4 regions of the Synechococcus sp. PCC 6716 genome follow, and region 3 is predicted to be linked to each of the others. Evidence: riboswitches for the same ligand, from Rfam matches in the RefSeq annotation. Region 3 holds a riboswitch; each other region holds the start of a gene.

Region 1 (6,420 bases), on a different contig from region 3:
GAGGTAGGCGTCGGCGGTTACAGTTGCTAGGGGATCGTCATCTTTGGGAATCACTAAGCCATCTACCCGCCACGCGCTTGGCTCGCTACCACTATAGAGAATTTCCTTGACCCGGCGGCGCAGGTGTACCGTTGCGCCACGGGCACTGATGTAGTTCACCAAGGGTTTGAGGAGGTATTCTGCGGGGGATCCCATCAGCATATTCAGGCGCGACGCTTCGGTTTTAGCCGCAAACATCATAAAAATTGTCAGCATACAGCGTGCCGACATGTGCTCTGTGTCAATAAAGCCCAAGGCGTAGGCAATGGGGTTCCACAGCCGCTTTAAGCTATTCTCAGAGCCACCGTGCCGCCGGAACCACTCAGCAAAGCTGAGGCGATCGAGGGCGCGGATCTGTCGCATGGCGCCATTGTAGTCCACCAAACCGCGCACCACTGGACTGGTTCCCAAGGCAATAGCGTTGAAAAATTTATCGACCAAGGAGAGTTGCCCTGTGGTGAAAAATGCTTTGAGACCGTTAAAGGGGGCACCCAAGGGAAACCGGAAGTCCAATTCCCCTACTTGGCCACCGCGATTGATGAAGGTGTGGGTGTGGTCTTTGGGCAGGAGGTGGGCGATCGCCCCCACCTTAGTCATCAACTCAAAGAGGTTGGCGTAGTTATAGAAAAAAACGTGTAACCCCATCTCGATGTGGTTGCCGTCAGCATCCTGCCAACTGCTGACTTTGCCACCAACGAATGGCCGGGACTCATACATTTCAACGGTGTGACCGGCATCGACTAGATCCACTGCCGCCGCTAAGCCCGCCAGACCGGCACCAACAATGACAACCCGCATCAGTGATTCCAGAAAACTTCACAGATTTTAACAATCCTAACATTTTTCGCCAACTGCCCTCTGCCACAAGCATTAAGAAAGTTGGCAGACCCCCACCGCCGCCAATCCCCTGTTCTATGATTAAGGTAACCTTAGTCCATAGAATCGCTCACGCTCACGGTATGCTTATGGCTTCGCGTCGTGTTCTTCGATTTCCCCTTTGGCTTTACCTGAACCAGCCCCTATTTAGCCGTCACTTTATGCTGAATCCCAGACGATTTTGGCTGGAGTATCGCAATGCCTACCTTGAACGCTGTTGGCAGCAGGAGTACACCTCTAAAGGCGAACCATCCTGTTAATCGTTCCCTCGGTTCGCTACAATGGGATAGCTCACTTTCCCAATCAAGATTAGGGACTTTGGTGAGCAGTAAGTTGCACTGCATTCATCCCGCCTGCTGGAACACAGAACACTATGGTTGCTTCCCCTCCCTCTGCTGACGTTGCTGCTAAGCGTTCCAAAGTTGAAGATCTTAAGGAACAGAGTCAGCACCTCCGTGAACCCGTTGCCACAGAGCTGCGAGAGCCAACCAATCGCTTTAGTGAGGCGGGAATTCAGATCCTGAAGTTCCATGGTTCCTACCAGCAAGACAACCGCGATAACCGCGTGAAAGGGCAGGAAAAAGACTACCAGTTTATGCTGCGCACCCGCAGCCCGGCGGGTTATATTCCGCCCCAACTCTACCTGACCTTGGATCGCTTGGCGGACGAGTACGGTAACCATACTTTACGGGCAACCACTCGCCAAGGGTTTCAGCTACACGGCATTCTCAAGAAGAATCTGAAAGCCGCGATCGCCGCCATTATCCGCAGCATGGGATCCACCCTAGGTGCGTGCGGTGATTTGAACCGGAATGTGATGGCGCCGCCAGCCCCATTTAGGGATCGCCCCGAGTATCGCCTTGCCTACGAGTATGCCCACCGCATTGCCGATTTGCTCACGCCCCAAACGGGTGCTTATTACGAAATTTGGCTCGATGGTGAGAAGGTTATCTCTGCTGAAGAGCATCCTGAGGTCAAAGCAGCCCGCCAGCGCAACGGTACCGGCACCATTTTTCACGACAACGAAGAGCCAATCTATGGCGATCGCTACATGCCGCGTAAGTTTAAGTGCTGTGTCACAGTCCCCGGGGACAACTCGGTGGATTTGTTTTCCCAAGACCTCACCCTCGTTGTGATCACTAACAAAAAAGGCGATCTAGAGGGCTTTAATATCTATGCGGGGGGCGGTTTGGGGCGCACCCACAATAAAGAGGACACCTTTGCCCGCATGGCTGATGAAATTGGCTTTGTGGCTGCTGCTGATGTATACGATGCGGTGAAAGCCATTGTGGCAACACAACGGGATTACGGCGATCGCTACAATCGTCGCCACGCCCGCCTCAAGTACTTGATCCATGATTGGGGAGTCGCCAAATTCAAAGCCAAAGTCGAAGAGTATTTTGGTAAACCCCTTGCTCCCTTTCGTCCCTTGCCGCCGTGGCAGTACCATGACTTTTTGGGCTGGCACTCCCAAGGAGATGGCAAGTTTTTTTATGGGGTCTCCATTGCCAATGGTCGCATCCTTGATCGTGGTAGCTTCAAGCTCAAAGCAGCTCTGAAAAAAATCGTCAAAGAGTTTAATGTGCCGTTGCGGGTCACCCCCCACCAGAACGTGCTGATCTGTGATGTGGCTCCCGATCAGCAAGATGCCATTCAACTGATTTTGCAGCAGCATGGGATTCCTGATGTTAGCGCTATTGATTCCCTAGAGCGCTACAGTATGGCTTGCCCAGCACTCCCCACCTGCGGCTTGGCCATTACCGAATCCGAGCGTGCCATTCCGGGGGTTTTAGAGCGGATTCGTCGCCTCATGGATCGTCTTGGGTTAGAGGATGAGCATTTTGTGATCCGGATGACGGGGTGCCCGAACGGCTGCGCTCGCCCCTACTTAGCTGAACTAGGCTTTGTGGGGATTGTGCCGGGAACGTATCAAACATGGCTGGGGGGCAGCCCTCACCAAACTCGCTTGGCTCAAGTTTATATCGAGCGGTTGCCCATTACGGAACTGGAGGCCACCCTTGAGCCGTTACTTGTCTATTACCGCGATCGCCGCCACAGTGGCGAGTCCTTTGGGGATTTTTGCCATCGGGTCGGCTTTGAGGCACTGCGCCAGTTTGCCGCAAGCTATACCCCCCCTGCAACCCAGCGCAAACGCTATCGCGTGGACGTACAGGCAGAGCAGTATCAGCAACTAAAAGCATTGGCAGCAGCAAAGGGAGTGTCGGTGGCCGCCTTAACCCGCCAAGCCCTGCAGCAATACCTATCAGCCCAGTAGCCAATCGCTCTGCTGAGGGGCTAGGGCACGGGAAATAGCATCAACGGCAGACATGCCCTGACGCTTGGCCGTGTTAACCACCTAAGCGAACAACGGTGCCCCCCAGTCCGAGCAGGCACCGTTGGTGACCGTGAGAACTAGACTGCACCCGACTAGTGCCATAAGAGTTTGTTCATCTGCGCGGCATTGAACCCCTTGATGAACACGCTTTCATCCCGATGGTCACGTTAGCCTTCGGAAAGTGAGCTACAGGTAGAGCGCAGGACTTCCCGCTTGATAGCTGAAGGTTAAGGTTGGTTGCGGAAACTGGAATTTTGTAGCGAAGGCGGCTCTATCGTCCGAGTTATGCTTAATCAATAGCTAAATGCCAGCAAATTAAGCAACGTAACTGAAAATTGTCAAAGTTCCTGAACCCATAACCTGACCGCTTGATCAGCTTCAATTTATTGTTAATACCTTCAACAACACCACTATTTGTGTGATTATCAAAATAGGTGGTGACTTCACCAAACCACCGACAAATTGTTCTTACGCTCTCTTGAAAAGAATCCTGAGCTTGAGCTAACCAATCGAGCAATTGAAACGTTCCATCTTCCCAATCTTTTGCTGGCTCAAAGATGGCTCTAAGCGATTCCTTCTCCTGATGCATTCGAGCCAGACTTGGCACTACTTCTCGAATTTCTTCCAGTTTTGCTTTTTACTTCTGAGTTAGATTTTCCTCCGGCTTGAGTAACGCATATTTACTTTGTTTGAGCGCGGCTGCAATCTGGGCTTTCTTGACTTCATTTACCGTCTGTTCATTCGCTTTACAAATACTTTGTCGAGCCTTATCCAATTCCTGATTCACAATCTTCATAACATGAAATCGGTCGGCAACCACCGTAGCATTAGGTAGGAGTTTATGAACCAAACTTTTATAGTTTCCAGACAGATCAATACTCACCTCAATAATTTGATTGAGTACTGCTGCTCCCCATACCTCAAGCACTTGCCTCACATCTTCCTGCTTGCGAGAAGGGGCAAGGGGAATTCACCGCTCTAAATCGACCAAGACGACTATGTAATCTCCTTGTCCTTTACGTAAGGAAATCTCATCTATACCTAATCGTTTTACTGAACTCACATCGACGTGGAGTTTTTTGACTGATCGACGTGGAGTTTTTTGACTGACATACTGTACTATTGACCATACTTCTTCATCAGTGAGACCATTTGAAATTGCAACATTATGAATGTTGCTGTGCAAAACCTGTTGCACGATTGACTGAGCAAATCGATCCGTTTGCTTGCGACGATTGCCGATGAAATCGAGCGTTTCACTGAATGGCTTACCACAAGTTCGACTCTTAAACTGGCGACGATTGATCTTAAGAAATACGGTTCGTCCACTGATGCTTAAATCTCGCACTAGATACCAATGATTCTGGTGTAAATGAAACTTTTTTGTTGGCAACGTGGGCAAATCGCCTCGGTTGTCTTTGCTTCCACTATAAGAATCAATTCTCCTGCAACATCGGTATAATCTTCAACCTCAATTCTAGGTAGGTTTAGTAGATCAGTTAGAAGTAGCTGCATATCTCAGATTTGGTATAGCATGTTACATTAGCATACCAAGTCCGATAGACCCCAAAAATCAACCCTTGAATTTGCTTTGGGGCAGTAGTCCGATGACACTCGCCCAACTATATGATGAATTTGTGGCAGCAGGGGGCAAGGTGATGGTCTGTCCAGCTTGTGCAGAAGCTGCAGGGATAACAGAAAGCAACTTGCGATCAGGCGCTCAATTGGCAAAAGAGAATCAGGATATCCCCAGTTTGATTTTGGCGGCAGATAAGATCATCGACTTCTGATTGGTTCTTATCTATGGTGAAATAGCAAGGGATGAGACTGTAATCTTTTGCTGAATGGTGGGAATGCCTTAAGTCAAGGCGTGTGTTTGAGAATCGGTTGTATTATTGAGGAACTCGGTTTTGGTGGGGAACAGCCACCAGACGTAAGGGGGAAAGAGCAGTGTAAATCTGCCGCTGTCCCGCAACTGTGATAAGAGATTTATCTCTTTAAGTCAGGATGCCCGCCGAATGTGACAGCTTGTTTTGATTGAGAAGTCTGCGAGGTACAGATGAACAGGAAAAACCATCAATGGTTCAGCCTTGTGATGATGGCGGGGCTGAGCTGTTATTTAATTCTTGGATCGCCCACGCCTGTGTATGCCATGCATATTATGGAAGGGTTTCTGCCGGTTGGCTGGGCTGTTTTCTGGTGGATCGTGTATCTGCCATTTCTGTTCTGGGGGCTGCGATCGCTCACTCACATCACCCGTCAGCATCCTGAAGCCAAACTATTACTGGCTTTAGCAGGCGCATTCACTTTTGTTCTCTCTGCCTTAAAAATTCCCTCAGTGACAGGCAGTTGTTCTCACCCAACCGGCACAGGTTTGGGAGCCGTGTTATTTGGGCCAGGGGTGATGTCGGTGTTGGGTGGCTTGGTCTTGCTATTTCAGGCTTTACTGCTAGCGCATGGCGGCCTTACAACCTTGGGTGCCAATGCCGTGTCAATGGCGGTAGTGGGGCCTTGGATCGCCTATGGCATTTATCAACTGGTGATGCGTATAAGCGCTGTGCTCAAAACTGCCCCCGTGAAAGGGTGAGTTGATGCATCGGTAACTAGGCCAAGGAGTCCCGCTACAATTTGTAATAGTTGCATTCAATTCAACCGGCTCATGAGCACACCTCCTCTGATTTGTCTTGAGCATTTACAGAAAATCTATGGTCAAGGTGAAACAGAAGTGCGTGCGCTCAATGGCATTGACCTCCAAATCCAGCACGGAGAATACGCTGCCATTATGGGGGCCTCAGGGTCTGGCAAATCCACGATGATGAACATTATCGGCTGCTTGGATCGACCCACCTTTGGTAAGTATTTCCTGGATGGTCAAGATGTCTCGCGGCTCACGGATGATGAATTGGCGCATATCCGTAATGCCAAAATTGGCTTTGTGTTTCAGCAGTTCCATTTGTTGGGGCAACTGACAGCGCTGGAAAATGTGATGCTGCCGATGATCTATGCCCAAGTTCCCCCCAAAGAACGACGGGAGCGAGCGATTGTGGCGCTGGAAAAGGTAGGACTGGGGCACCGCTTACATAACCGCCCAAATCAACTATCTGGGGGACAACAGCAACGTGTGGCGATCGCCCGTGCCATTGTCAATCAGCCATTGTTGCTGTTAGCTG
Region 2 (6,420 bases), on a different contig from region 3:
GTCAGGGATTGAGGTCTTGGATACCCGAACCATCAACAAAGTCATTAAAGATCGGCATCGCAATAAAGATCTTGAAGAGGAAGACAACAAGCGGAAGCTGCCGCGGAGCCTGAAGCCACGGGAAGAAACTATTGATGACGATGATGAGCTAGAGCTAAGTAGCCGTTTGGTGGGTCTGCCCCAAGTGACCGTGGATGTAAGTCAATCACTACAGCGTCCCCCCAAAGCAAAGCCCGCACGCACTAGCCGCCCTGCCACCCCAGTCACTAAACCAGAAAAACACCCTGAGAAGAAACCGCCCCGAAGTCGCGATCGCCGCCAAGAAACGGCCCCAGAACCCCCACCGGAGCGCATCACCATTGAAGGGGCAATGTCAGTGCAAGAATTGGCCAGTTTGCTGCGCCACTCAGAAGCTGAAATCATTAAAATTTTATTCTTTAAGGGGATTGCGGCCACCATTAACCAAACCCTAGAAGTAGAAACCATTGAACTGGTTGCCAATGAGCTAGGCATTACCGTAGAAACCGCCAGCCACAGTGCCGAGGCCGCGAAGGTCACTGAAATGCTCGAGTCCAGTGACCTAGACCATTTGCAACGGCGACCACCGGTTGTGACGATCATGGGGCACGTTGACCATGGTAAAACCAGCCTTTTGGATGCCATTCGCAATGCCAAGGTTGCCCAAGGCGAGGCCGGTGGCATTACCCAGCACATTGGTGCCTACCACGTGGATGTGGAACAAAATGGCGAGAAGCATCAGGTCGTCTTTTTAGATACCCCCGGTCATGAAGCCTTTACTGCAATGCGGGCGCGGGGGGCACGGGTGACGGACATTGCCGTTCTTGTGGTGGCCGCAGACGATGGGGTGCAGCCGCAAACCATTGAAGCGATTAGCCATGCCAAAGCGGCAAAAGTGCCAATCATTGTCGCTATTAACAAAATCGATAAAGAATCGGCGCAACCCGATCGCGTCAAGCAAGAGTTAACCGAGTTTGGCCTTGTCCCCGAAGAATGGGGTGGCGAAACGATTATGGTGCCCGTCAGCGCCTTGCAACAACAAAATCTTGATACGCTGCTAGAGATGATCCTCTTGGTGGCGGAGGTTGAAGATCTCTACGCCAATCCGGATCGTCCAGCCAAGGGAACCGTTATTGAAGCCCACTTAGATCGTGCCCGTGGCCCGGTGGCAACGTTGCTTGTGCAAAACGGGACGCTGCGAGTTGGCGATATTTTGGTGGCGGGGGCGTGTTTTGGCAAAGTTCGCGCCATGATTGACGATCGCGGCCAGCGGGTGGAAACCGCTAGCCCCTCCTTTGCCGTGGAAGTCCTAGGGTTGGCAGAGGTGCCTGCTGCTGGGGATGAGTTTGAAGTCTTTAGTGATGAAAAATCTGCACGGGCGATCGCCGAAGAGCGTGCTGCGGCTCAGCGGCAATCTCGTCTGGCTCAAGCAGCTACGGCGCGGCGGGTGTCCCTGACTTCGTTGTCAGATCAAGCCCGCGAAGGGGAGCTAAAAGAGCTGAACCTCATCCTCAAAGCAGATGTCCAAGGCTCCGTAGAGGCCATCTTAGCGGCCTTGAACCAGATTCCGCAGGATCAGGTGCAGCTGCGCATTTTACTAGCGGCTCCGGGGGAGATTACAGAAACCGATATTGATCTTGCCACTGCCAGTAATGCCGTAATTATTGGCTTTAATACCACCCTTGCCAGTGGTGCGCGTCAAGCAGCGGATCAAAACAATGTTGATATCCGCGAATACAACATTATTTACAAGCTCCTCGATGACATTCAAGGGGCAATGGAAGGGTTGTTAGAGCCGGAACTCGTCGAAGAAGACCTCGGGCAAGCGGAAGTGCGGGCTGTCTTCCCCCTCAGCAAAGGGGCGGTTGCTGGCTGTTATGTCCTCAATGGCAAGCTAGTGCGCAATTGCAAGGTGCGGGTGCTGCGACAGCAGGCCGTTGTGCACACTGGCATCCTTAGCTCGTTGAAGCGCATGAAGGACGATGTCCGTGAGGTGGCTGCGGGGTACGAGTGCGGTGTTCGCCTTGACGACTTCCAACTGTGGCAAGAGGGGGATATTATTGCCGCCTATCAAACCGTGACAAAACGTCGTAGTCTTGGCAGCGGTAGCGAGAAAAACTAAACTGAAGCAGAGTTGATCATTGATTGTGATCTACTGTTCAGGTTCGTGAGGACACTGGCATGGGACTGCAACGACGGGCATTTTTGCGCCGTGTAGCTCAAGGGACAGGGGCTTTTGTTTTGGCAGCAGGCACAAAATCCCTATTGACGGGCTGTGCCGGTAATCTCGATACCGCTACGGAAGAGGGCAGGTCTGCTGCAGGGGTTGTTTCTAGTAAGGGGCTGTTGAACCCAGGCACGCTGGCGTGGGGTGCCGAAGCCATCAGTGGTGCCCCCTACGTGTTTTATGATCCGGTCAATCCTAGTCAACTCATTGGCTTTGAGGTGGAAATTGCCGACGCGATCGCCAAACTGATGGGTGTAAAGGCCGTATTTGTTGCAACTGCCTACGATCAGTTACCCGCCGCCTTAGCTGCCAATCGCTTTGATTTCATCCTCAACGGTTGGGAAATTACCTCCGATCGCGAGCGCACTCAGCGTTTTTCCCAGCCCTATTATCGCTACGGCCAGCAAATTGTGGTTCGTACGAATGACGAGCGGTTTGCCCAGTACGATGCTGCAAGTGATGTTACCCTTGCCAACTTGGCAGGGATGACGGTGGGCACCGGCATTGGCTACAAAGCTCAAGAAATTCTGGAGCGAGACCCTAACCTGAAAACCCGCGCTTATGACGGCAACTTGCCCTTCGATGATCTAGTGCAGGGACGGATTGATGCAGTGATGGTGGACTTTCCGATTGTGGCCTACTATGTTTTGGGATCAGGCCCCGGCGGCACGGTCAACCCAGCCCTAAAACCCATTGGAGTGCCAATTTTCCTGAACAATTACGTCATTGCCTTCAATGCCAGCAGCCCTAAAGTAAAAACCCTAGAAATAGAGGTCAATCAAGCCCTTGAAATTCTCAAGACCGATGGTACCCTGCGGCGAATTTATGAGCAGTGGAAACTGTGGAATGATCAGCAAGCGCAAATTGGCATTGTTTAGGAGTGGGGGATGGAGTTAATCCAAGCGGCGTTACCGGCCTTTCTGCGGGGGGCGCTGAATACCCTTATTTACTGTGCGATTTCCTTCCCGATCGCCATTGTGCTTGGCATTCTCTTGGCAGCAATGACCACCTCCCCTTACCTGTTTTTGCGCTGGCCTGCTGCCGGATTTATTGAGGTGATGCGCGGTACCCCCATGATCACCCAACTGTTGTTGCTGTACTACGGTGTCGGGGCAGTTTTAGCGCAGATCAATTTAGCAACGTGGGTGAATGCGTGGACAGCAGGGGTCACGGCTCTAGCCCTTAACTATGCCGCTTACGAAGCAGAGGTTTTTCGGGCTGGCCTGGGCGGCGTGGATTCGGGTCAACGGGAGGCGGCGCTGTCCTTGGGGATGACCCAGCAGCAGGGGTTTGTGCGGGTGATTTTGCCGCAGGCGGCGCAAATTGTTATTCCACCCCTGATCAATGATTTCATTTATATGCTCAAGGATTCGGCCATTGTCAGTGTGATTGCAGGGGTCGATCTGACATCGGTGTTGCGGGTCTGGATCATCCGTCATAGTAGTCATCCCTTCCCCCTTTATGCCCTAGCGCTGGTGCTGTATTTGTTGATGAGTTTGCCGATCGCTGCGTGGGGGCGGCACATCGAACACCGTCTAAAGGCTAGAATGTCCTAGGGGTTGCCTCTGTTACCAGTTGCTGGAGCCAGTTGATGTTGCCTTCTGTGGGCGATCGCCTACACCTGACCTACCTGAGTGGTTCTAAAACCGATCCTGCTGGCCAAGATGTCATTGCTGGCTTGAGTTGTTCACCGCAAAAATATTTACCCTCCTACTACTTTTATGATGCCGTTGGGTCGCGGTTATTCGAGCAGATTACTGACCTGCCAGAGTACTACCTCACCCGCACCGAACTAGCGCTGCTGAGTCAACACGCCAAAGAAATTGCCACCCTGACCGGCATCTGTGAATTAATTGAGCTCGGCAGCGGCAGCGATCGCAAAATCCGCTACTTACTCTCCGCCTATGCCCAGCTACAACCTCAGCTTGTCTATCGTCCCATTGATGTCAGTGGCTCGATGCTCAAAACTAGTGCCATAGCGCTGCTGAAGGATTATCCCCAACTGTGGATCAATGGCCTTGTAGGCACCTACGATGTTGGCCTAGAGCACTTACCCCCACCCCTTGCGCCGCAACGCTTACTCTGTTTTTTAGGCAGTACCCTAGGCAACCTGTCACCGGTTGAGTGCCAACGTTTCTTTAGCCAACTGTACCGGGTGCTCAATGTCGGTGACTACCTTCTCCTTGGAGTTGACCTAGTAAAAGACACCAAAGTTTTGCTTGCCGCCTACAATGATGCTCAGGGGATTACGGCTGCCTTTAATCGCAATATCCTTAGCCACCTTAACTGGCGATTTCAGGGCAACTTCGAGCCATTGGCCTTCGATCATCGAGCTATTTATAACCCAGTGGCACAGCAAATCGAAATGTATCTTGACAGCCAAAACACACAGACGGTAACCCTAACTGCCCTAGAATTGACCTGTGACATTGCCGCCGGGGAAAGCATCCTCACAGAAATCTCGCGGAAGTTTTGGCTGGATTCCCTAAGGTCAGACCTCGTCGCAGCTGGCTTGACGTGGGTTCGAGCCTTTACCGATCCAAACCACTGGTTTGCTCTGTGTTTGTGTTGCCGCTAAGCACACAGGAGGCCGTCCAAGGGGTAGCGACTCCCCACCCCCCGCATAGACAGAGCCACAATACGCTCGTTAAAATTGGAAGGTTAACCGTGAAGAGCAGTTTGTAGGGAAACGCCAGTGTAAATCTGGGGCTGTGCCGCAGCTGTGAGGGGAGCGATCCCTAAGCCAGAATGCCTACCTACTGCGGTTCACTCTATTTGTCTGCGTTGCACAGGCATGGAGTTATAGCGTGGTCGTTACTGTTCAGCCCAACGATTCAATTCTTAATCCCCTAAGTTTTACCGTTGATTTACCACCCTTACCCCAGCCCCGACCGCTACTGATGGTGGGGCATGGCACTCGGGATCCGCAAGGCCGCCAAGCATTTTTAGACTTTGCCCATGCGTATCATCAATTAGATCCTTGCCGTCCGGTCTTTCCTTGCTTCTTGGAGTTGACTCAACCCTCGATTTTTGAAGTTTTAAGCCAGTGTGCAGTAGAGGGCTACACCGATCTGTCGGTACTGCCGATTTTATTGTTTGCGGCGCGCCATAACAAGTTTGATGTGACCAATGAACTGGATCGTGCTCGCCAAGTGTTGCCGCAGTTGCGCTATCACTACGGTCGCCACTATGGCATTGCCCCTGAAATTCTCACCCTCTGGCGATCGCGCCTTGAAATGCTCGACTCACCGGAATTTAACCCCCGAGGCATTGGCCGCGACGACACGGTGTTACTGGTGGTGGGACGTGGCTCGAGTGACCCCGATGCCAACGGCGATGTCTTCAAGCTAGCGCGGATGCTCTGGGAAGGTAGTGGCTACAAGACCGTTGAGGTGTGCTTTATTGGTATTACCCATCCCCGCCTAGAGGTAGGGTTTGCCCGCGCCAATCTCTATCAGCCGCAGCGGGTGATTGTCCTGCCCCACTTTATGTTCACTGGCGCACTGGTGAAAAAAATCTATACCCTGACCGCTACTGCCCAGCAACAGTACCCGGCGGTAGAATACGTTAACTTGCCGGAAATTGGGTTACATCCGCAGTTATTTTATTTAACGCGGCAACGGGAAATAGAAACCCTCACCGGCCAAGTGGCCATGAATTGCGAAGCCTGTAAATTTCGTTTGGCGGCGATCGCCCATGGTGCCGATCATTCCCACCATCACCACCACGATCACAACCATAACCATGAGTCTCATTCCCACGGGCATCATCACCCCAGTGTGAATTTAGATCATCTACCCAGCTACCATCAACGGATTTGGCAGGTTCCCTAGGGGGATGGCCACCTAAGGAAAATGCTAGACTAGGGGGTAATGATCCCTTTTTTCAAGCTTGGACGGGGCTTGTTTATGGCGATAAAGTATCCTCCCCAGACGGTTGATCGCGTTTTGATTTTTGACACGACGCTGCGGGACGGAGAGCAGTCTCCGGGAGCCGCACTGAATGTAGATGAAAAACTCACGATCGCCCGTCAACTGGCTCGGCTGGGGGTGGATATTATCGAGGCTGGCTTCCCTTTTGCCAGCCTTGGAGATTTTGAAGCCGTGCAGCGGATTGCCGAAGTGGTGGGCACTGAAACAGGGCCAGTGATTTGTGGCCTAGCACGAGCCACCCGC
Region 3 (4,432 bases):
CACTCATGGACACCTCCTCTGGGTGTTTAAATCAGGCTGAAATTCTGCCCAGCGTCGTCGCACTTGCTCATAACAGTTAGCTGGGGAAATCGCCAGGTTTTGCAGCAGGTTGATATCTACGGCACCGTCACCAGTGACCAGCACCACGATCGCCTGAGCTGGGTCATAGGTGGCGATCGACTCCAACAAAGCCTGCACCGCTGTTTTCTCTAGTTCCAGTGCTTGCATATAGGTGCAAGATTGGAACTGAGGAATGAATGCCTGATGGAACGTCACAGTATCAATGCGCCAGTCGATAGTAGGAGGGATAGCATCCACGACATCGCAGACAACCATGCCCCGTCCCTGGTTTGCGTAACCGAGCCATGCCGTGTATCCGATGGTCAAAAGATTGTGCTGAATAAAGCGGTTCTGCCAGTAGCCAAAGTTGCCTCGCCAGAGATCATTCGTTGGACGCATTGATTTCCTCCCGAATGATTTTTGCGGCTTCTACCATGTTTTTCAGCGATGGAATCACTTCCTCCCAGCGCCGTGTTTTTAACCCGCAATCAGGGTTGACCCAAATCTGTTCGATCGGTAGATTGGCAATCCCGGTTTTTATCTGCTGAACCATCTGGTCAGTGCTAGGAATGGCTGGACTATGGACATCGTAAACGCCGTTACCGACTTGATGTTGGTAGCCTGCATCCGTAATTTCAAATAGGGTCTCATTGTTGCTGCGGCTATTCTCGATCGACAACACATCCGCATCCAGATGCTCAATGTGCTGAATAATGTCGCCAAACTCGGAGTAGCACATGTGGGTGTGAATTTGAGTTTCGGGCTTGGCAACTCCTGCCGCCAAACGGAACGCATCGACCGCCCAAGACAGATACTCATTCCAGCGTTCTGGCTTCAGGGGCAATCCTTCCCTTAGAGCGGGTTCATCAATTTGCACTATCTTCGCCCCAGCCGCTTCTAAATCTGCCACTTCTTCCCGCAGTGCCAACGCAATCTGCATTGCCTGTTCACTGCGAGGAATATCCGTGCGGGTAAACGACCAGTTAATCATCGTCACGGGTCCAGTCAGCATCCCCTTCACAATTTTATCGGTGAGGGATTGCGCCACCTTGAACTCTCGAATAGTCATAGGTTGGGTTCGGATAACATCTCCGTAAATAATTGGTGGACGCACACAGCGACTGCCATAGCTTTGCACCCAACCGTGTTCGGTAAAGGCAAATCCAGAGAGCTGTTGTCCAAAGAATTCCACCATGTCAGTGCGTTCAAACTCGCCATGTACCAACACATCTAGCCCAGCTTCCTCTTGAATTTGAATGCACTTGGCAATCTCTGCATCGATCGCCGCCTCGTATTCGGCTTGAGTGATTTCACCCCGTTTTAGCTTGACTCGGAGTTGCCGTACCTCTGAGGTTTGTGGAAATGAGCCAATGGTTGTGGTCGGAAAGGGCGGCAGCGTTGGCTGGAGTTTTTTGCGTTGCTCATAGGGCATCGCGCGCTCCAAATGACTGACAGTCAGGTTGCGGAGCCGATCTTGTACTTCTGAATTTACAGGGCTGAACTGCTCAAAGGCTTGCCAGTGGGTTTGCACGACTGCTAATCGATCGCTCAGATCATTACCGTCAAGCGTTTGAGCCAAGAGCACCACCTCATCCAGCTTTTGTTCCGCAAAACTCAACACATTTCGCAGGGGTTCCGCCAGTTTTGTTTCTCGCGTCGCATCATAGGGAACAAATTGCAGGGATGATGAAGGATGCAACCGAATATTTGGCGTAATGCCATAAATGGTTTCTAGTGTTGATAACACTGATTCAGGACGAATTTTCCAGATATTTCGCGCATTCACAATCCCCACACCCAACTGTTTATCGGCTGGAAATCCGTGCTGCTGCAATAAGTCAAGATTGCGTCCACGGGTGAAGTCTAAACTGATGCCAGCAACAGGTAACTTCATCACCCACGGATACGTGGCTCCCAAATCATCAAAGTAGGTGACGAGGTGAATAGGTAAACCCATTCGATGGAGCGAATCATAGGTTGACTGATACAGTTCCTTAAAGTTGTTAGCATCTCCTAGAACCAAAGCGGGTTCATGGATTTGTACTTCAACCACACCCAGATTTTTCAGTTCACTGAGTAAGACGAGATAGCGATCGAGCAGATAGGAAACCGCTTGCTCTAGGTTTAACGCCAGACGACTAAGCCGTACCAAGGTGAGGGGGCCTAGTACAATGGGAACTGCCCGTTCACCCAAGAAAATTTGGGCACGATGCACTGTTTCTAGAAAATCGCTAAAATCTGTTGGTTGTACAATCGGGTCAATTTCGGGCACCAAGTAGTGATAGTTGGTATCAAACCACTTGGTCATTTCTAGTGCTGGAATGCCACCTTTGCCCCGTGCCATTGCAAAGTATTGGTCGAGTCCCGACAGATGACGAAAGCGATCGGGAATCAACCCTAGGCGAATACTCCAATCCAGCACGTGGTCGTAAAGGGTGGAGTCACCAACACCGATGCGATCAATTCCTGCTTCCAGTTGCACCTTCCAGTTTTCAAATTCAACCTCGCGCATCGTTTGCAGCAACGTTCCGATGTCAGACTTATCGTTCCAAAAGGTTTCCAATGCCTTTTTAAGCTCACGATTTTTACCAATGCGAGGATATCCCAGCGTTGCAGTTTGAATGGTCATTGTTGTAGCGTCCTAAGTTCTGTAAATAAGCAAACAAGGAGTACCACCTCCCAATTGGGAGGTAGCCCACGAACAAAAAGACAGAGCGAGAGATCTAACCTTAAATTGCTAGTACAGAGAGTGGCTACCCTTGATCAAGTAGCCTCACCACACAAAAACCTCACGCCCAGCCTACAGAGTTAGCTAAGAACGCTACAACCTTAAAATGTCAATAGAAATCCAGTCGCAAAAGCTTGAAGTTTGCGTCATCCGTACCTCGCAGATGTTTGTGTAACGGGTTTACAACTCGGCGGGCATTCTGACTCAGAGAGTTGCGCCTCTCCTCACAGCTGCGGGACAGCGCCGGATTTGCACCGGACTTTCCCCCTTGCGTCTGATGGCTGATCCCCATCAGAACCGAGCAAGTAGCCTAATAATAACACAATAGGTAAGGTACTATGACACATTCTGAATTTCAAGTCTAGGTGACATACTCCCGCCACTCAACCTTGTTGAGTAAACACAACTTCGGTTAGAGTGCAGGCTTCTCGCTTCGTCGAGGAGCCATTGCAAGAACTCTCTGCAAGCAGACACGGAATGCCCTACCGCGTAGTTGTATTAGATTCCGGAAACGCCGTTTTATATAACCAATTCTGTTTTATCATTGCCAGTCTGCGACTGGCGCGGGGGGGCTGTATCCCGTCACTGACCACCTCTCGACAGTACAGTGCGGGGCTTATCTACCCCCGAACCCCCTCAGCTAAGTTAGCGAACCGCTTATAGCAGTGTGCCTTGGTACTGCATAGGAAGTAGATCAACTGCAGGGGTAGTATCGCTTGCGAAGAACGGCTTCAGTTTTCACCCACTTCACTATATAATGAGAGTGATTTTCATTTTTATAGGTAGTGTGCTGCTAGAACAGTATGTCACCCGTCTCTCACCCCTTGCCTGCCTCCCTTGAGCGAATTATCCAGCGGTTCCAACAGATTTCGGAACCGAAGCGGCGCTATGAGTACTTGCTTTGCTTTGCTAAGCGCTTGCCGCCATTTCCCGATGAGCAAAAGGTGGTAGCCCATCGGGTTCCTGGTTGTGTTTCTCAAGTCTATGTGACTGCGAGTTTGGAGCAGGGAAAGGTGATCTTTCAGGGAGATTCCGACTCTCAACTAACCAAGGGACTAGTGGGGCTGTTAGTTGAAGGATTGAACGGGTTGGCTCCCGCAGAAATTATCCAGTTAACACCCGATTTCATTCAGCAAACCGGACTGGATGTCAGCCTGACTCCGTCTCGTGCCAATGGTTTTTACAATATTTTTCAAACGATGCAACAGAAAGCACTGGTCTATCATCTGTCTGTGACTTACTTGCGAACTTAAAACTGCGACATCTCAACGAAGAAGCAAGCTGCCCGCACTATCAGAAGTTAAGTTCAGAGATACATCAAAGCCGACCTGTTTTAATTCGGATTGATTTTCTCAGTCAATTGATCAACAGGTTTTGCACAGCGACATTCATAATGTTGCAATTTCACATGGTCTCACTGATGAAGAAGTATGGTCAATGGTACAGTATGTCAGTAAAAAAAAAACTCCACGTCGATGTGAGTTCAGTAAAACGATTAGGTATAGATGAGATTTCCTTACGTAAAGGACAAGGAGATTACATAGTTGTTTTGGTCGATTTAGAGCGGTGAATTCCCCTTGCCTTTGCCCCTTCTCGCAAGCAGGAAGATGTGAGGCAAGTGCTTGAGGTATGGGGAGCAGCAGT
Region 4 (6,420 bases), on a different contig from region 3:
GTTAACAATGCGGTTAGAAATGCGCTCTAGTAGATCGTAGGGGGTGCGCGCCCAATCGGCGGTCATGCCATCTTCGCTGGAGACAAACCGCAGCACAATCGGGTAGGCATAGGTGCGCTGATCTCCCATCACTCCAACGGTGCGAATGGGCAAGAGCACGGCAAAAGCTTGCCAAAAGTCATGGTACATCTGGGCGCGGTTCACTTCTTGGCGCACGATCAGGTCAGCATCCCGCAAAATGTCCAAGCGTTCCGGCGTGACTTCTCCCAGAATGCGAATGGCGAGGCCAGGCCCTGGGAAGGGATGTCGCCGCACAATTTCGTCCGGTAAGCCTAGGGAGCGACCCACTTGGCGCACTTCGTCTTTGAAGAGTTTGCGCAACGGCTCCACCAGCTTAAATCGCAGATTTTCGGGCAGGCCACCGACATTATGATGACTCTTAATTTTAACGGCTACCCGCTCGCCAGTTTGGGGATCAATATTGGTGTTGGCAGACTCAATAACATCGGGGTAAAGCGTTCCTTGAGCCAAGTAATCAAAGGGACCTAGGCGTCGGGATTCTTCTTCAAAGACGCGGATAAACTCATGGCCAATGCGTTTGCGCTTTTCCTCGGGGTCGGTGACACCCCGTAGCTGTGCCAAGAAGCGATCGCGGGCATTCACGTACTCTACCTTGATATGAAACTGCTCCTGAAAGAGTTTTAGGAGCCGCTCCGGTTCCCCTTTGCGCATGAAGCCTTGGTCAATAAACATACAGGTGAGTTGATCACCAATGGCACGGTGCAACAAAAAGGCCAAGGTAGAGGAATCAACACCGCCGGAGAGTGCCAGCAACACCCGTTTGTCGCCTACTTTAGCGCGCACTTCACGGATCGCTTCTTCCACAAATGCTGCGGTGGTCCAGGTGGGTTCGCAGTCACAGATGTGATAGACAAAGTTGCGAATTAGGGCAATGCCCCCGATGGAATGCACCACCTCAGGATGAAACTGCACCCCGTAAAGCTTGCGCTCTGGGTGGGCGATCGCCGCCATGGGAGTATTCTGGGTGTGGGCCAACCGGCGGAAGCCCGGCGGCAATTTAGAGACACTATCGCCGTGGCTCATCCACATGATGGTGTCTTGCTCAACATTAGTCAGCAGATCGGTGGGGTCATCGATGCTTAATGCTGCTTTACCGTACTCGCCCGCCGTTGCTCGCTCGACAGTGCCTCCCAACTGCTGCACCATCAACTGCATGCCGTAGCACACCCCCAAAATGGGAATCCCTAGCTCCCAAATAGCGGGGTCACACTGCGGCGCGTGGTCATCGTAAACCGAGTTTGGCCCCCCAGAAAGGATAATCCCCTTCGGGGCAAGCTGTGCCAGCTGATCCGCACTGGTGCGATAGGAGATGACCTCAGAGTAAACGTGGGTTTCCCGAATCCGCCGCGCAATGAGTTCCGAGTATTGAGAGCCAAAGTCAAGGATGACAATGAGTTGTCGTTGCAGATCCTGTTCCTCGGCTGGGGGGGTGGCAAGGGGGGAAGTAGCGGGCTGAGTCAATGTAACAATCCTTAAAATCCCATCAACGCCTAGATGCGTCTCTCTACTAATACAAATCTTAGCGGATTGTCCGATACATAATCGTGGCAGATAGTGGCAGGGGGTACCAGCGGGGCGATCGCGTTACCGTTTTACGCCTAGTTTTAGTGGTCTTCAAAACTGATTAGGCGGCAGCATAATAGCGAACTAAACGATGGCGATCGCTCTCCGTTACTTGGGAGTTGTCCTCAGAAATCAGGGCGGCTGCGGGGCTAACTTGCGGAACCCATTCCTTTTTGCGGACTACTTAAGTACCTAAGTATAAATACTGGATTTGTGATCCATCCCGTACACTAGAAACATCAATTGAGTCCACCAGTCCTAGGGACTGTCGCAGGTTGTGGGAGTTAACGTTGTGGCACGAGGCGTTAAACAGGTCAAGCGAGTGAATCCGGCTCCGGCGGCTCGAGGGGCAAAGGCAGTGGCGCTGCACACTAAGGCGCGATCGCGGCGATCGCCATGGCGAGTGTTGGGTTGGATGGCGGCCTTTGGTACGGTGTCTTTAATTTCGGCCTTTGCGGGAATGAGTGTTGTCTTACTGTCGCCTTTTCAAGCAGAGCAGGGAGGCGATACGCAGGCCTCTTTTTTTGAGGTGATGGCTCGCAGCTTGCAAGGGAAGATGAGTCGGCCTATCAATTTATTGGTGCTAGGGGTTGACAAGGTTTTGGGGGCACCGGAAGGCTCGCCAGAAAGTTTCCGTGGCCGCACCGATACTATTTTGCTGGCGCGGTTTAACCCTGATGACAACACCATCACAGTGTTGAGTATTCCTCGGGACAGTCGCGTTGACATTCCGGGCTATGGGGTTGATAAAATCAATGCGGCCAATGTCTATGGTGATGTCCCCCTAGTTGCCAAGGTGGTGAGTCAAACCCTGAACTACACTCCGGTTGATCGCTACATTCGCATTGGCCCGGGAGCGTTTCGTGCCCTTGTGGATTTGGTGGGGGGCGTAGAGGTCAATGTTCCCAAGCGGATGTATTACAGTGATCACACCCAAAAACTCTACATTGATCTTTACCCTGGATTACAAACCCTCAACGGTGAGCAGGCTGAGGGCTTTGTACGGTTTCGCTACGATGACCTCGGTGACATTGGCCGGGCACAACGCCAGCAAATGTTGATCAAGGCGCTGCAAACGAAACTAGCGAATCCAGTCATGTTGACGCGGCTCCCCCAACTCCACGAGGTTCTCCAGAAACACGTAGATACCGATTTGACCTTTGGCGAACTGATGGCGATCGCCCAATTTAGCCTGCGCACGGATCCTGAGAATCTGCGCATGATTCTCTTGCCCGGGCGGTTTAGTGGTGATGGGTACGATGCCAGCTACTGGCTCCTTGACTACGACGGGATCGATCGCATCGTTGAGACTCACTTTGCAGCGCGATCGCCCTCAGTGGCAGCCGACCCCACTTGGAGTGAAAGTGGTTCGGTACGCATTGCCTTGCAAAATGCCTCGGGGAGTCCCGATGCGGCTCAAGATATGGCGGACTTTCTATACCATCATGGCTACAGCAATGTCATCATTAGCGATGACTGGCACCAAGAAGCCGCCGCAACCGAAGTCTTGGCGCAGCAAGGAGATTTGGGTGCAGCTCAAATGGTGCGCTCTGTATTGGGGGTTGGGCGGGTGTCGGCCAACTCGACTGGGGTGATTTCGTCGGATGTAACGGTGCGCATTGGCCGCGATTGGGTTGACATCCTGCATTGAGGCGCAAACGCTTCCAAGGGTAACCGAGCAGTCCTGACCTATAATAGCGCTAATCGGTTTCTGTGGGGAGCAGCCACAGAACGCAAGGGGGAAAGTCCGGTGCAAGTCCGGCGCTGTCCCGCAACTGTGATGACGGTTTTTGGCCGCTCTGAGTCAGGATGCCCGCCGAGGATTGTTGCATATCTGCGAGGTACAGATGAATGAAAGTCAGGCAATGGAAGCGGCTCCCTCTGCTGGGGGCGATCGCCCTGCTGGTGATGTATATGGTGATTGCCAGCCCGAGGGCGGCAGTGGCAATGCACATCAGTGAAGGGTTTTTACCCGTTGGCTGGGCGCTGGGCTGGTGGTTAGGGTTCTTGCCATTTTTGGGATGGGGACTCTGGTCACTGCGGCAACAGGTGAAGACACAGCCCGAGTCCACCCTACTACTCGCATTGGCGGGTGCCTATGCATTTGTTTTATCGTCGTTAAAACTTCCCTCGGTCACCGGTAGCTCGTCCCACCCGACGGGAATTGCCCTAGGAACGGTTCTTTTTCGGCCACCGATCATGACGGTGTTGGCCACGTTGGTCTTGCTGTTTCAGGCGTTGCTCATTGCCCACGGTGGCTTGACCACCTTGGGTGCCAACGGCTTTTCCATGGCAGTGGTCGGGCCATGGGTGGCATGGGGCTGCTATAACGGCATCTTGCGTCTGACCGGAAAGCCGGCGATCGCCCTGTTTACTGCTGCGTTTGCCGCTAATGTCATTACCTATGCCCTCACCGCATGGCAGTTAGCCCTAGCCTTTCCCGATAGTGTTGGCGGGGTGGCAGCCGCGTTTGGCAAATTTGCCGCCGTGTTTGCCATCACCCAAATTCCCCTTGCCATTAGTGAGGGTCTATTGACGGTTTTAGTCTGGAACTGGCTCACCACTTACTGCGCAGCAGAATTACGCACCCTTAATCTGTTACAGGAGCGTGGTCACCATGGTTAACTCGAAAGCGAAGCAGGTTTGGCTGCTGCTTGGTGCCGTTGTGCTCCTTGGGGCAGCACCGCTGCTGTTTGTTAACGCCGAGTTTGAAGGTGCCGACGCCCAAGCGGAAGACCTCATTACCGACATTGCACCCGATTATACTCCTTGGGCTACGCCGGTGTTTGAACCCCAGAGTGCGGAGGTTGAGTCACTACTCTTTGTCCTGCAAGCCAGTCTGGGGGCGGGGGTGATTGGCTTTGTGGTGGGGCAATACACCGAGCGCCACCGCCAAAAACGTCTTCAAATTCGCCGGGAGAAGTAACGGTAGCGTGCTGCATGCACCATCACCTTGACTCCTACGCCTACCGGAATGGGCTACGGCACATACCGCCCGAGCAGAAGCTCCTTTTTGCGATCGCCCTGCTCCTGTTTACGTTTTTTGCCCATCCTCTCAGTCAAGGGCTGTTGTGGCTCTGGCTCAGTGTCTGGGTTGTTGGCTATGCTCGCATCCCGTGGCGGGTTTATGCTGCGGTGCTCGGGGCGATCGCCCTATTTTGGGTGTTGAGCCTGCCCAGCCTGTTAGTGCAGGTGGCACCCACAAGCTTAGTGACGACAACAACAGAGCCACTGCTGGGACGCCTCAGTGTTGGTGGATGGTCGGTCTTTATTCCGCAGGCACAGGTCACTCAAGCCCTTGGGGTGGGGCTGCGCACCTTGGTGGCCAGTAGCTGTTTGGTCTTTATCCTTTTCACGACCCCCTTTCCAGAACTGCTAGGGGTACTTGAGCGGCGCTCAGTCCCCTCCTTTCTGCTGGATATTTTGATGCTCATGTATCGCTATATTTTTATTCTGCTGGACACAGCCGTCAGCCTCCAGCTCGCACAGCGGGCACGGGGGGGGTATCAACGGCGATCGCGCTGGCTCTATAGCCTCAGCCTGTTGGCAGCACAACTGTTTCGGCAGTCCTTACAGCGCTACCAAGGCACAAACCTTGCACTCCTGAGTCGCGGGTTTACGGGACAGTTTCGGGTGTGGCGATCGCCGCCCTACGCATACTCCCAGCGGTATGCTGTGGAAGCAGGACTTGGCGGTGGCCTGCTGCTGCTAGTCAATCGTATCCTTGGTTGAGACCATGTCTGTACCGCTGCTGGAGTTTCGCCACGTTTGGTTTCGCTACCCCAACACCCTAACACCGGTGTTGCAAGACTGCTCGGTGGCGCTTGGTGCTGGTCGGAAAACCGCCCTACTGGGTCTGAATGGCTCTGGCAAATCCACCCTCTTTTACGTGGCGGCAGGACTCTACCGCTGCGATCGCGGTGAGGTGTACTGGCAAGGACAGCGACTCGTGCATCAACCCGCAGCATTGCGGCAATGGCGGCAGCGAGTGGGGCTAGGGTTTCAAGACCCAGAGCAACAATTGGTGGCCGCCACCGTGGCGGAGGATATTTCCTACGGTTTGTGCAATTTAGACCTACCCACCCCTGAAATTGAAGCCCGCCTTGAGCAAACCCTGCGGGAATTTGAGCTACTGGAGTTAGCTGATTGTCCGCTGCACCACCTGAGCTTGGGACAAAAGCGCCGCGTCGCACTGGCGGGGGTGATGGCCTTAGCCCCCCCCCTGCTCCTCCTTGACGAACCAACGACCTATTTAGATCACACCCAAACGGAGCACCTTAGGGCGGTGCTGGATCGCATCCATGCCGCTGGCACCACCATCGTGATTGCAACCCACGACCTTGACTTTGCCTACTGCTGGGCCGATTGGATTATTATTCTTGCCGACGGCCACGTTGTTGTCAGCGATTGCTCCGATGTGGTCTTTGATCAATGGCAGACGCAGGCTAGCAGCCAATGCCTTGGCATCCCCACCCTCTTAAACCTCTGGTTGAGCCTCCCTCCCTCGTGGCGCCGCCAGCGCCAGCCCCCTCGCACCGTTGCTGAGTTTAGCCACGCCCTAGGGGATCTGTTTCGTGACCTCTTGGGTCACCGGTAGTGTCTGCCGCCAATTTTTGCAAACAGGGTAAGAAATGATAGGCTATACCATGGGCAATATTATAATGTACGCTCCACCTCATCCATAATCACAGTATCGTTTCTTAGCGGTATCAGGCAGAACTTTTATGGCCACAGTCATGGTTGTTGATGACAGTCCTACCCTCCGGGCAATGATTG

What was found. Region 3 has a riboswitch for cobalamin ahead of metE (5-methyltetrahydropteroyltriglutamate--homocysteine S-methyltransferase). Riboswitches for the same ligand answer to the same signal wherever they lie in the genome.
Region 1: linked by a shared signal. The riboswitch ahead of L5220_RS05200 (energy-coupling factor ABC transporter permease) and the one ahead of metE (5-methyltetrahydropteroyltriglutamate--homocysteine S-methyltransferase) in region 3 are both predicted to bind cobalamin.
Region 2: linked by a shared signal. The riboswitch ahead of L5220_RS12565 (sirohydrochlorin chelatase) and the one ahead of metE (5-methyltetrahydropteroyltriglutamate--homocysteine S-methyltransferase) in region 3 are both predicted to bind cobalamin.
Region 4: linked by a shared signal. The riboswitch ahead of L5220_RS09135 (energy-coupling factor ABC transporter permease) and the one ahead of metE (5-methyltetrahydropteroyltriglutamate--homocysteine S-methyltransferase) in region 3 are both predicted to bind cobalamin.

The regions. Positions count from the first base shown of each region.
Region 1 covers NZ_JAKLTU010000006.1:13,702-20,121, forward strand. The annotation lists gene zds (9,9'-di-cis-zeta-carotene desaturase) at 1-837, opposite strand, end outside; gene L5220_RS05175 (hypothetical protein) at 1,005-1,175, shown strand; gene sir (sulfite reductase, ferredoxin dependent) at 1,289-3,190, shown strand; partial or broken gene L5220_RS05185 (ISL3 family transposase) at 3,540-4,220, opposite strand; gene L5220_RS05190 (helix-turn-helix domain-containing protein) at 4,221-4,598, opposite strand; gene L5220_RS05195 (DsrE family protein) at 4,858-5,040, shown strand; cobalamin riboswitch at 5,139-5,283, shown strand; gene L5220_RS05200 (energy-coupling factor ABC transporter permease) at 5,310-5,837, shown strand; gene L5220_RS05205 (ABC transporter ATP-binding protein) at 5,910-6,420, shown strand, end outside.
Region 2 covers NZ_JAKLTU010000037.1:29,260-35,679, forward strand. The annotation lists gene infB (translation initiation factor IF-2) at 1-2,140, shown strand, start outside; gene L5220_RS12550 (ABC transporter substrate-binding protein) at 2,200-3,123, shown strand; gene L5220_RS12555 (amino acid ABC transporter permease) at 3,133-3,801, shown strand; gene egtD (L-histidine N(alpha)-methyltransferase) at 3,837-4,823, shown strand; cobalamin riboswitch at 4,887-5,019, shown strand; gene L5220_RS12565 (sirohydrochlorin chelatase) at 5,053-6,078, shown strand; gene L5220_RS12570 (2-isopropylmalate synthase) at 6,154-6,420, shown strand, end outside.
Region 3 covers NZ_JAKLTU010000012.1:16,380-20,811, forward strand. The annotation lists gene L5220_RS07850 (hypothetical protein) at 1-7, opposite strand, end outside; gene L5220_RS07855 (hypothetical protein) at 4-459, opposite strand; gene metE (5-methyltetrahydropteroyltriglutamate--homocysteine S-methyltransferase) at 443-2,689, opposite strand; cobalamin riboswitch at 2,961-3,105, opposite strand; gene L5220_RS07865 (SufE family protein) at 3,592-4,041, shown strand; partial or broken gene L5220_RS07870 (ISL3 family transposase) at 4,359-4,432, shown strand, end outside.
Region 4 covers NZ_JAKLTU010000018.1:31,013-37,432, forward strand. The annotation lists gene guaA (glutamine-hydrolyzing GMP synthase) at 1-1,542, opposite strand, end outside; gene L5220_RS09130 (LCP family protein) at 1,937-3,295, shown strand; cobalamin riboswitch at 3,333-3,479, shown strand; gene L5220_RS09135 (energy-coupling factor ABC transporter permease) at 3,496-4,269, shown strand; gene L5220_RS09140 (energy-coupling factor ABC transporter substrate-binding protein) at 4,262-4,570, shown strand; gene cbiQ (cobalt ECF transporter T component CbiQ) at 4,585-5,376, shown strand; gene L5220_RS09150 (energy-coupling factor ABC transporter ATP-binding protein) at 5,381-6,241, shown strand; gene L5220_RS09155 (response regulator transcription factor) at 6,369-6,420, shown strand, end outside.